Regions from separate parts of the Vreelandella titanicae genome, predicted to be linked through region 1. Evidence: predicted binding sites of a transcription regulator. Region 1 holds the regulator's gene; each other region holds the start of a gene.
What was found. The regulator LexA, encoded in region 1, represses DNA repair genes until DNA is damaged. The targets are predictions, from matches to a motif close to TACTGTNTANNTANACAGTA.
Positions count from the first base shown of each region.

Region 2: a site for LexA is predicted at 1,591-1,610, ahead of HZS52_RS14445 (PA0069 family radical SAM protein). Genes of this name have one in related genera too.
Region 3: a site for LexA is predicted at 1,881-1,900, ahead of HZS52_RS21125 (LexA family protein). Genes of this name have one in related genera too.
Region 4: a site for LexA is predicted at 1,535-1,554, ahead of uvrD (DNA helicase II). Genes of this name have one in related genera too.

Region 1 is NZ_CP059082.1:3,434,152-3,437,265, forward strand. Features, by position in the region: gene purU (formyltetrahydrofolate deformylase) at 1-199, shown strand, start outside; gene HZS52_RS15850 (energy-coupling factor ABC transporter permease) at 239-910, shown strand; gene lexA (transcriptional repressor LexA) at 919-1,599, opposite strand; gene HZS52_RS15860 (TetR/AcrR family transcriptional regulator) at 1,867-2,559, shown strand; gene HZS52_RS15865 (L,D-transpeptidase) at 2,537-3,073, shown strand.
Region 2 is NZ_CP059082.1:3,145,844-3,148,957, forward strand. Features, by position in the region: gene HZS52_RS14435 (heavy metal translocating P-type ATPase) at 1-168, shown strand, start outside; gene HZS52_RS14440 (winged helix-turn-helix domain-containing protein) at 161-460, opposite strand; gene HZS52_RS14445 (PA0069 family radical SAM protein) at 502-1,575, opposite strand; gene HZS52_RS14450 (SDR family oxidoreductase) at 1,745-2,476, shown strand; gene HZS52_RS14455 (DinB family protein) at 2,536-3,081, shown strand.
Region 3 is NZ_CP059082.1:4,600,745-4,603,858, forward strand. Features, by position in the region: gene HZS52_RS21115 (phosphomannomutase) at 1-307, shown strand, start outside; gene glyA (serine hydroxymethyltransferase) at 415-1,680, opposite strand; gene HZS52_RS21125 (LexA family protein) at 1,924-2,355, shown strand; gene HZS52_RS21130 (Y-family DNA polymerase) at 2,352-3,114, shown strand, end outside.
Region 4 is NZ_CP059082.1:1,064,061-1,067,174, reverse strand. Features, by position in the region: gene HZS52_RS05045 (PA3496 family putative envelope integrity protein) at 29-244, opposite strand; gene hexR (transcriptional regulator HexR) at 570-1,421, shown strand; gene uvrD (DNA helicase II) at 1,606-3,114, shown strand, end outside.

The DNA of each region.
Region 1 (3,114 bases):
CTGCCACTATGTGACCGAGGAACTCGACGCAGGCCCCATCATCGAACAGGATATCCATCGCGTTAGCCACTGTCATACGCCTACTGATCTAGTCCGCTTTGGTCGTGATGTGGAGAAAGCCGTGCTCGCTCGAGGTTTGCGTTGGCACTTAGAGGATCGTGTGTTGGTGCATGGCAACAAGACAGTGGTATTTAGCTAAGTACTCTATAATGCCCGCCCATCAACCTGAGAGGCCGCCATGTCATTTGCGCAAAGTGTATTAGCGCCCTGGGCGCTGCTGCTCACCTGGCTACTCTCGTTAGCAGTGATCGCATGGGCGCTTTGGGGGCGGCCCTGGCAGGTGTTGATAGCGGATTCAGCGCTTCAGCACCGCTGGCTGGGTGCTACGCTGGCGGTGATGCTGATGTGGCAGCTTCGTGCCCAGGCTGTTGATTGGCTAACGCTACACCTTGTTTTTACAGTATTGATGACACTCGTTTTTAAAGCGCCATTAGCGCTGATTAGCAACGTGCTGATCAACATTGCCATGGTGGTGATTGGCCGCAATGAGTGGATGTTGCTGGGGGCAAATGTGCTGGTTACCGGGATCGTCCCGGCGGCCGTTATTGGCACGGTATGGCGGCTGGTAGATCGCCGCCTGCCGGATAACTTGATGGTATTTCTGTTTGCCTGCGGCTTTTTTGGCGCGGCGCTGGCAACGCTGGGAGGAGGCTTGGCGGCGGTAGTGCTGATTATCGTCGCGGGTACAGACCCTGAGGCGATCTATCTCGCCCAGGAGTATGCGCGTTTTTTACCACTGCTAATGCCTTCAGAGGCATTTATTACTGGCATGCTGCTGAGCATCCTGCTGGTCTATCACCCAAACTGGGTGGCCACCTTCAATGACCACCGCTATATCGACCTGCAGTAGCGGATTTATTAGCCGAGTGCCTGGCCGTTGCCACCACGAATTACGCCGACTCCAACGCCTTCAATATCGAGCGCTTGAGAGCGCAGGTCGATTTCAATGGGCGCAAAATCAGGGTTCTCTGCAAACAGCGTCACTTGGTGCCCCTGGCGTTTGAAGCGTTTAACCGTTACTTCATCGTCCAGGCGGGCAACCACGATCTGGCCATCGCGAACCCGGTCAGTGCGATGAACCGCCAGTAAATCACCTTCCAAAATGCCAATATCCTTCATGGAAAGGCCGCGTACGCGCAGCAGATAGTCAGCTTTGGGAGTGAAGTACTCGGCCGGTAGCGGGCAGTAGCGATCAATATGTTCGGCGGCCAAAATGGGGCTGCCGGCAGCTACTTCCCCGATCACAGGCAGGCCAGTGGGTGGGGCTTCCACGTTGGTTGTGGGTAAGGCGGTGACTGCGCTATCCAGGACTTCTTGAGGTTCCTGGTTGGGCAGGCGGATGCCGCGAGAGGTGTTGCGGATAATGCGAATAACACCTTTGCGTTCCAGCGCGCGCAGGTGCTCTTCAGCCGCATTGGGTGAGCGGAAGCCAAGTGCTTTGGCAATCTCGGCGCGGGTAGGAGGGTAGCCAAATTCGCCCATGGTCTTAACGATAAAATCAAACACGTGCTGTTGGCGAGCGGTTAGCGGACGCGACATACCAGACTCCATAAATAGTGAATAGACAGTAACAAGTTAAATGTCGACTTAATCAATAAGTGTTTAAGTATACAGTATGTTCCTCTGTCCAGTATATGGCTTGTCAGTGCCTATTGCCGATGTCTATGCAATTTTTCTAATCGTTTGAAACTAAGTTTCTGCTTATTTAATACGTCACATTTTGTCAATAAATCAAGCGTTGAGCCCGCCTACGTTATGGCATAGTATTTTGCTATGTTTTAAACACCTGTTTCCCTGGAGAGCGACATGGCTCAATCTGATACGGTGACCCGTATACTCGACACCGCCGAGGTGCTGTTTGCAGAGCGGGGTTTTGCTGAAACTTCGCTGCGCAACATCACTAGCAAAGCGCGGGTTAACTTAGCCGCTGTTAATTACCATTTTGGTTCCAAAAAAGCCTTGATTCAGGCCGTTTTTGCCCGCTACCTGGATCCGTTTAGTCAGCGCTTTCATACTGCTCTAGATGAGCTCGAGGGCCAACACGCCGGGCGCGTTATCCCGCTGGAAACACTGCTCGAGACCATGGCAACTACCGTTCTCGCGGTGCCCGCCGAGCGCAATAGTTTGAAAGTGTTTATGCGCCTGCTGGGTCTTGCCTACAGTCAAGCACAGGGACATCTAAGACGTTATATCCAGGAAGAGTATGGCGATGTGTTTACACGCTTCACCGAGCTTGTGCGCAAAGCAACGCCGGATCTGCCTGACGCCGAGCGTTTTTGGCGGCTACACTTTGTGCTCGGCACGGTAATCTTTACCCTGTCTGGCCTCGATGCGCTACGCGATATCGCGGAGAAGGATTACCACGAGCAGGTCTCTGTGCGTGATTTGGTCAGGCGATTGCTCCCGGTAGTGGTGGCTGCTATGAATGCGCCGTTACCCATAGCCCTTGACGGTGCCAAGCCAGAAGAAGGAAAACATGCGAACTCCTACGCTAGCTGAGCTACCTCCAACGGAACATATCTGGCTGGAGATCGATACTACCGAACAGTTGCTGCGCTGTTGGCGAGGGCCAAAAGTGCTCCATGAGTGTTCTATTTCATCCGGTGCTGCCGGAAGCGGGGAGCGCAACGGCAGTGGTAAAACCCCTCGCGGGTGGCACTATGTGCGCGCGGCCATTGGCGGTGATATGCCCGAAAATGCGGTGTTTCGAGGTCGCCGCTGGACGGGCGAGACATTTTCGCCCGAACTCGCCGAAGAGCATCCAGAGCGTGACTGGATTCTGACCCGCATACTGTGGCTGTGTGGCTTGGAAAAGGGCGTGAACCGCGGTGGTCAGGTGGACTCGCAACGGCGCTATATTTACCTGCACGGGACGCCGCCTGACGAGCCCATGGGCGTTGCTGCGTCCCACGGCTGTATTCGTTTACGCAATCCTGATCTGCTCTATATCTTTTCGTTAGCGTTGCCGGGTACCCCTGTTTGGTTGCACGGTGGCCGCCAGTCCTTTGATTGATCAGATTTTGACACCGCTAGACGATCGTCTAGAATCATCGC
Region 2 (3,114 bases), 290 kb from region 1:
AATCTGTTCTTTTCAGCGCTCTACAATACCTTGGCACTCGGGCTGGTGGTGCTGATGGCGATCCCCCCGCTAGTAGCGGTACTCGCCATGGCGGCAAGTTCGCTGACGGTTACCCTCAACGCTGCACGACTGGCCTGGGCAGAACCGGATGAAAATGACACTAACTAGCATAGCCAAGCGCCTGTTTTAGCCGCTCAGCGTGTGTGGCCACCCAACGTGGATCTATCGCCCCCCAATCACGTATCTGGTAGCGGCCGATGTTGTGACGCTCGCCCTCATCTTTCGTAAATACGCACTCGATATCCAGCTCGGCAAGAGATGCAATCGTATCCTGTGCGGTGCGCCGGGGCATACCGGTGGCCTCGATCAACGTCGGCACACTGGCGACACCTTGTTCGATCAAATGGGCGACGTATAAGCGGCGGTAAAAACTCGATTTGGTTTTGCTTAGAGCAGGCATTCGGCTTCCTTTGCAGCTGATTTATGCGCGTGCTGCTTAGCTTAAATGAATAAATCCTGCTGCGCTCGTGGTGGGCGAAAATCCCGGGTGTTCAAGCCCTGCTCGGTGCGATCCTGCATGTTCCACTGACGGCTGGCGCGGGCAAAGCGTTGTGCAATTAAATCGGCAAATACCCCTTCACCGCGAAAGCGCTTACCAAACTTGGCATCGTACGCTTTACCGCCACGGCACTGACGCATTAGGCTCATCACTTTTGCGGCGCGCTCAGGGTAGTGCGCTTCTAACCACGCTTCAAACAGCGGTGCCACTTCATAGGGTAAACGTAGCAGCATCCAGGCGGCGGTTCTCGCCCCTGCACGGCTGGCGGCTTCCAAGAGCTTTTCGATTTCATGATCGGTTAGCCCCGGAATAACCGGCGAAATGAGCGCACCAACTGGAACACCTGCGGTATTCAGTTCACGAATGGCCCGCAAGCGCGCCTGAGGTGATGCCGCCCGTGGTTCTAATGTGCGTTTCAAGTTGGCATCCAGGCTGGTCAAACTGACAAACACGCGCACCAGCCGGTGTTCGGCCATCTCCGCCAGGAGTTCCAAATCGCGCAGCACTAAGGTGCTTTTAGTCACCAGCGTTACCGGATGGCGACACTCCAGTAGCAGCTCCAGCAGGCGGCGAGTGGTTTTGTAGGTAGCTTCTAACGGTTGATAACAGTCGGTGTTGCCGGAAAGGTTGATCGGGCGACACACGTAATTAGGGTGGCACAGCTCTTCGGATAACCGCTCTACCAAGCCGCTGCGGGCAATCAGCTTGGTTTCAAAATCCAGCCCTGGGGATAAGTCCCAGTAGGCGTGAGAAGGACGGGCATAGCAGTAAACGCAGCCGTGCTCACAGCCGCGATATGGGTTCAGCGAGCGATCAAAAGGTAAATCTGGTGAGCGATTCCACGACAAAGCACTTTTGCTCACCTCCTCACGCACTTCGGTAGCGATAGTCGTAGAGGCCTCTTCCCGCCACCAGCCGTCATCTTCCTCCTCGCTGCGGGTAGGCGCAAAACGATTGTGCGGATCGTACGTTGCCCCGCGACCCTTATAGGAGCTTGGTGTTCCAAGAGATGTCATGGTTCACCTCTTTTGATATGGTTTTATATACAGTAGTTGTAAGGTGGCAAGAAATCAATAGCCAGTCAATTAATTAACTTGCAGTAGCTAAAAGGGCGCTACCCAAAGAACTATCGTGGGTTTAATGTGCAAGGTGGGTTTGTGACTAAAGAGCCAGCGAGGAAACGTTATGTCGAAAGTGGTCATCGTGACAGGGGGAAGCCGAGGTATCGGAGCGGTCACCGCAAAATTGCTAGGCGCAAAAGGCTATGCAGTGTGCGTGAACTATCTTGCTAATAGGGAGCTGGCAGATGATGTGGCTGATTGCATTATTCGAGCGGGTGGTCGAGCGTTTGCCTGTCAAGCGGATGTTAGCAGTGAAGCTGACGTTATCCGCCTGTTTGATGCAGCAGAAGAGCGCTTTGGCAAGGTGACACATTTGGTTAACAATGCAGGCATTCTGTTTACTCAATCCAAGCTGGTCGATATCGACCTTGAGCGCTTCAACCAAGTGCTTAATAGCAATGTGGTCAGCTGTTTTCTGTGCTCCAGAGAAGCCGTCAGGCGCTTCCCAGCAGGTAGTGCAATCGTCAATGTCTCATCGCTTGCCTCGCAAACAGGCTCGCCCTTTGAATATGTTGACTACGCTGCATCGAAAGGTGCCATGGATACCCTAACCAAGGGGTTGTCTCGCGAAGTTGCTGGCTCGGGGATTCGTGTTAACGCCGTTCGCCCCGGTTTTATCTACACTGATATGCATGCCGATGGTGGAGAACCAGGGCGGGTTGATCGTTTAGCTCCCCAGATTCCTATGCAGCGTGGCGGTAGCGCTGAAGAAGTGGCTAATACCATCGCTTGGTTGCTCTCGGACGAAGCCTCTTATGTAACGGGGTCATTCATTGATGTAGCAGGCGGGCGGTGATGCTGTTCTTCCCCATATTTCAAACGTTCTAAATAGATGCTGCTTTTGGGTCTTAACTCATGACACTTCAACAACACTTCGAACAGTTAGCCACTTATAACCAGTGGATGAACACTAACCTCTATGATGCCGCCGGTAAGCTGAGCGCCTCTGAACTAGCTGAAGAGCGTGGCGCGTTCTTCGGCTCGATTTTTGGCACACTGAACCACATCGCGGTAGCCGACACGATTTGGCTCAAACGGTTTGCAACACACGCCTCTTCTTCCGCAAGGACGCTTGAAGTAATGGTGGCACTACCTACGCCAGAGCGTCTTGATCAGATTCTCTTTGATGACTTGAAGGGATTGAAAGCGCATCGCCAATGGCTCGATACCGTGATTATTAACTGGGTATCGGCGCTGACAGACGACGATTTGAGTACCACGCTGAGTTATCACAACATAAAAGGAGTGGCCTCAAAACGGCGCTACTCAAGCCTGATCGTTCACTTCTTCAATCACCAAACCCACCACCGCGGGCAGGCATCTACTTTATTCTCCCAAGCCGGTGTAGATATTGGTGTCACCGATCTGCTGGCGTTGATTCCGGATGAAGTGGAAGGATGAGTATTATTTTGTCTGGTGAAAACCCAGGTAAGT
Region 3 (3,114 bases), 1.2 Mb from region 1:
TGACTTACCTGCCCGCTATACGGCAAGCGACCGACTCAAGGATTTCGCCACGGAGAAAAGCCATGCGTTACTGGCCGAATGGCAAACCTCACCTGAGCTGATGCAGCAAACATTAGGTTTACAAGCTGGCATTTCAGCAGTCAATAGCACTGATGGCTTGAGAGCCACGCTTGAAAATGGCGATATCGTGCACCTTCGCCCCTCTGGCAATGCACCGGAGCTGCGCTGCTATAGCGAATCTGCTTCACAAGCAGATGCATCGGCACTGGTAAAACAGAGCTTGGCCGCTCTCGAAAAGCTGAACTAGGGGCCTTACTCTTAGCAAAGAACAGAGCACTAACAAAGAACGGGCGACCCTAATGGGCCGCCCGTTCTTTGTGGCTATCCTTTGCCAAGGAGAATGGTTACAGCTGCTTATTTATAAACCGGAAGCCGCGCACAAACCTCGGCCACTTTATCCAGCACCTGGGCTTCGATGGCGCTGGTGTCATCGCCCTTGGCCAGTACGTCCAGAATATCGCAGATCCAGCCTGCCAACGTACTACACTCTTGTTCACTGAAACCGCGCGTGGTCACCGCTGGGGTGCCAATACGCAGGCCAGAGGTGACAAACGGGCTTTGCGGGTCGTTAGGAACAGCGTTCTTGTTCACGGTGATATGAGCACGACCCAAAGCAGCATCGGCATCTTTGCCCGTTACGCCCTGCTTAATCAGCGAAAGCAGGAAGAGGTGGTCTTCGGTACCACCAGAGACGATGTCGTAACCGCGATCGATAAACACCTTGGCCATTGCCTGAGCGTTCTTAACTACCTGCTGCTGGTAGGTTTTGAACTCGGGCTCCATAGCCTCTTTGAAGCAGATCGCTTTGGCGGCGATTACGTGCATCAAGGGGCCACCCTGGCCGCCGGGGAAAACCGCTGACTGTAGCTTCTTCTCGATATCAGCGTCGTTTTCCGCTGAGAGAATCACGCCACTGCGGGGGCCGCGTAGGGTTTTGTGGGTGGTGGAGGTGACCACATGGGCATGGGGCAAGGGGCTGGGGTATACGCCTGCCGCGACCAGACCAGAGACGTGGGCCATATCAACGAGTAAGTAAGCGCCTACTTCATCGGCGATTTCACGGAACTTGGCCCAATCAACAATTTGTGAATAGGCTGAGAAGCCGGCGATGATCATTTTGGGCTTGTGCTCGCGAGCAAGCTGGGCCACTTGATCGTAATCAATTAACCCCTGCTCATCCAGACCGTACTGAATGGCGTTGTAGTGTTTGCCAGAAAAATTAGGCTTGGCACCGTGGGTCAGGTGGCCGCCCGCATCCAGGCTCATACCTAAAATGGTATCGCCTGGCTTAACCAGCGCTTGGAACACCGCGCTGTTGGCTTGCGAGCCTGAGTGGGGCTGAACGTTCACGTAGGTGGCGCCGAACAGCTCTTTGGCGTAATCAATGGCCAGGTTTTCAGCGATATCGACGAACTCACAGCCGCCGTAGTAGCGCTTACCGGGGTAGCCCTCAGCGTATTTATTGGTCAGCTGGCTGCCCTGAGCTTCGAGTACGCGGGGGCTGGCGTAGTTTTCGGAAGCGATCAGTTCGATGTGGGCCTCTTGGCGCTCCACTTCTTTCTGCATGGCATCAAACAGCACATCATCAAATCCGGCAATTGTCATATCGCGGCTGAACATCGGCGGGAACCTCGTAACGAGAAAGGGTCATCATGGAAGAAGCGAGGGCGCTATCATAACGCAGCCTGACGCGACTTTCATCGCATCCTCGTCAGGTCTTGCATGAGCGTGATTCATGTAATGACAGAGAAAGTGTCATCGCGAACGCAATGAAGCGATCTCAGGGGGCGTCAATTTGCGTTTTCCTTCGCCATGCAAAATACTGTATATTTATACAATATTTTAAGCACCAGGATGCCGACGATGCCGGGCCAGTCTTCTCACTTTACCCCTGCCTTGCCGTTAACCTCTCAGCCGCAGCCTTGTGGCCGCGCTGGTTTTAGTGGCTTTCCTTCGCCAGCCCAGGATTACGAGCCATGCACGCTGGATCTCAACACACGGCTGGTTAAAAACCCTACTGAGACGTTTTATGTCACCGCCACCGGCGACAGCATGGAGGGTTGGGGAATTTTTGAGGGTGACTTGCTGGTGGTTGATCGCAGTATTGAACCGCAACTGGGACATATTCTGGTCGCTATGCTAGAGGGCGAGGCCCTAATTAAACGCTATGCGCTCTATCGGGGAACGCCGCACCTGTGCTCAACACATCCTAACTATCCGCCACTGCCACTTGAAGGCAGCGACTGCCAGCTATGGGGGGTAGTGCGCGCCGTCGTGCACGAGTACTTGCGATGATCGGTCTAGTCGATGCCAACAACTTCTACGTCAGCTGCGAGCGGGTTTTTCAGCCCAAGCTGGAAGGTAGGCCCGTGGGGGTAATGTCGAACAACGACGGCTGTGTCATCGCCCGCTCCGCCGAGTTAAAAGCGCTGGGTATCCCTATGGGTGCGCCAGCCTTCAAGCTTGAAGAAATGCGTCAGCGCGGCGAGATCCACCTGCTGTCGTCTAACTATGAACTCTACGGAGATATGTCGGCACGGCTGACCCAACTACTACGCGATGCCTGCCCTGCAATTGCGCCCTACTCAATAGATGAAATGTTCGTCTACCTGGAAGGATTAACCACAGAGCAGTGTGAGAGGCTGGGGCGAGAATTGCACCATCGTATTCGCCGCCATTTAGGGTTACCGGTGTGTGTTGGGCTGGCACCCACCCACACGCTCGCCAAATTAGCCAATCACCTTGCCAAGCAAGACCCACATTACCAAGGCGTTTGCCTGCTTAATGGACAAGATCACACGACGCAGGCGCTGCTCAAACGTACGCCGGTGGGCAGCGTGTGGGGCGTCGGCCATCGGCTTGCCGGGCGCTTAGCGATTGGCGGCGTGACCACCGCTTGGGACTTGCGTCAAAGCGACGACAAGCAGTTGCGCAAGCGCTTCTCTGTGGTGCTGGCGCGCACCGCGCTCGAGCTGCGTGGCACGCCTTGTATGGAGATGAACGCCCTGGATCAACCGCGCCAACGCATTATGACCTCGCGCTCTTTCGGCCAGC
Region 4 (3,114 bases), 2.4 Mb from region 1:
CGCCCCTAACCTCTTGGCATCCTAAAACTTAGTGCAATTCGCTCTCTTGCCGATCTTCATCGGGCAAGGGGGCGATATCCCGCGATAACTTTTGAAACTCACGATGAAGCTCAATACCCCGCCGCGCTCTTAAGCTGCGTTGGGCAGCGCTGCGCTGGCGCTGGGCATGCTCATCGACTTCCATACTCATAAAGATGTCGAGCAATTCGCTTTTAACCGAGGTGATTCGTTCGACGTTTCTCATAATCGACGTTCCTCCAGATGAATATGCCTTCGTCCACCTGCATCCGTGACGACTGTGATGATGCAGTGCGGCACTTCAATTATTACTATAACCTACTTGACAAAATGATGACCAATCTTAAAAAAACTGACTAACGACCTTAAACGCTGTTGGATCACTGCCTAATAGTTTGTGGCCCTATGGGCTCATTGAGGCATACTGTCCTTATCGCATTGAAGCAATACGAAGCATCACAGTGAGCAGATAGGCAGAAACGGTCGTTTAAAACGACTGTATATTGGCGTACTGTTGACTACCTGTTGGTTGAGCACCCAAGGAGCTGAACGTGAGTCGCGCCCTGTTCGATGAAATGAGACGCCGCATGGAGCACTTTCGACGCTCCGAGCAAAAAGTGGCGCGTTTTGTACTGCGCAACCCCGAAGAGGTCATCCACATGCGCATTGTGGATCTGGCCACCGAAGCCACCGTTAGCGAACCTACCGTGGTGCGCTTTTGTCGTGCGCTGGGGTGCAATGGCTTTCAGGATTTCAAGCTACAGCTGGCGCAAATGCTGGCCAGCGGCAGTCAGTTCGCGCAATTCTCCATGAACGACAGCGACTCGGTCGCTGAATTTTCCCACAGCATCTTCGATTCGACCGTGGGTACACTGCTCTCGGTTCGTGACCGGCTGGATAACGATGCCCTGGGCCGTGCGGTAAACGCCCTGGCGATGGCCAACCGGGTCGAGTTCTATGGCTTTGGGGCTTCCGGTGCAGTGGCCTTTGATGCCCAGCACAAGTTTTTTCGCCTGCAGATCTCCACTTCTGCCTACGCCGACCCGCATATGCAGAATATGTCGGCAGTGACCTTGAACGATGGCGATGTGGTGGTGGCAATTTCACAAACCGGCCGTACCAAAGCGCTAGTCGCCAGCGTACGCCTGGCTCGCGAGGCGGGTGCAACAGTCATTGGCCTGTGCCCCAGCGGCTCGCCACTCGCCGAAGAGGTCAGCCTGCCGCTGTATATCGATGTTCATGAAGACACCGAGATTTACACCCCGCTTAGCTCGCGCATTGCCCATCTGGTGCTGATCGATGTACTCGCCGTGGGTGTGGCCAAAACCCGCGGGCCGAAACTCGCCGAACAGCTCAAAGCAGTTAAAAAGAGCCTGAATACGCTGCGTTTCCCAGAAGAATAATTAGCTTCTTAGCGCTGCCATAACTATAAGCCTCGGTGCCGAGGACAGGCTTACGCGAGGGCGCTGTTAGAAAGTTTTTAAAGGTAGCAGTTGCGAATAACTGCAATCACTACACCTGTATACACAGCCAGTTCGCTGGCTGTGCTAGACTAGCCGCCTATTTTTTGATCCGGCAGCGGCTACTATGGACGACGTCACGGCGATTCTCGATCAGCTCAACTCCGCCCAGCGCGAAGCAGTGAGCGCCCCCCAAGGTAATCTGTTGGTGCTCGCAGGCGCAGGCTCCGGTAAAACCCGCGTGCTGGTGCATCGCATCGCCTGGCTGATGCAGGCCGAAGGGCTGTCCCCTTATGCTCTGCTGGCAGTGACCTTTACCAATAAAGCCGCCAAAGAGATGCGCACCCGCCTTGAGGCACTGCTGAGCATCTCGATGCGCCATGTGTGGGTAGGCACCTTTCACTCCATCGCCCACCGCCTGCTGCGCACCCATTGGCAGGACGCCAAGCTGCCGCAACACTTCCAGATTATCGATTCTGACGATCAGCTACGCCTGGTCAAACGGTTGCTGAAAGATTACTCGATCGACGATGAACGCTTCCCACCCCGCCAAGTGCAGCACTTTATCTCCGGCTGCAAAGAGGAGGGGCTGCGCCCGCACCAGGTCAATGTGGATGGCGATGCCTACATGGGCCAGATGGTTGAGCTCTACGAGCGCTACCAGCTCACCTGCGAGCGCGGCGGCCTGGTCGATTTCGGTGAACTGCTGCTGCGAAGCCTGGAGCTACTACGCGACAACCCGGCGCTGTTAAACCACTACCAGGAGCGCTTTGGTCATGTACTGGTAGATGAGTTCCAAGATACCAATACCCTGCAATACGCTTGGCTAAAACTGCTCACCGGCATGAAGACGCCGATGACGGCGGTGGGTGATGACGACCAGTCGATCTACGGCTGGCGCGGTGCCAAGGTGGAGAATATCAGCCGCTTTGAGCAAGAGTTTCCGCAAACCCACACCGTACGGCTTGAACAGAACTATCGCTCCACCAGCGCCATCCTGGAAGCCGCCAATACGCTGATCAGCCACAACAGCGAGCGGATGGGTAAAAACCTGTGGACTGACGGCATCGAAGGCGAGCCGATCTCAATTTACGCTGGGTTTAACGACCTGGAAGAAGCCCGCTATATCGTCGATACCATCAAGGAGAAGGTCGACGAAGGCTTTAACCGCCGCGATATCGCGATTCTCTACCGCTCAAACGCTCAGTCGCGGCTGCTGGAAGAGACGCTGATTCGCCAAGGCATGCCCTACCGTATTTACGGCGGCCACCGCTTCTACGAGCGCCTGGAAATCAAGAATGCCCTGGCCTACCTTCGCCTGATGCTCAACCGCGACGACGATGCCTCGCTGGAGCGGGTGATTAACGTACCCACTCGCGGCATCGGCACGCGCACGGTCGAGATTGTCCGCCTGCGCGCTCGGGAACAAAGTATCCCTCTCTGGCAAGCGCTCCACGATGCGATTAACGACGGCACCTTGAAAGGCCGCGCGGCCAATGCCGTGCAAACCTTCGCCAACCTGATCGAGCAGCTCGATAACGATGCCTCTGGCATGGCGCTGCACGAAATTATCGATCACGTCACGATACACACGGGTCTGATAGAGCATCACAAAAGTGAGCGCGGCGAGAAAGGC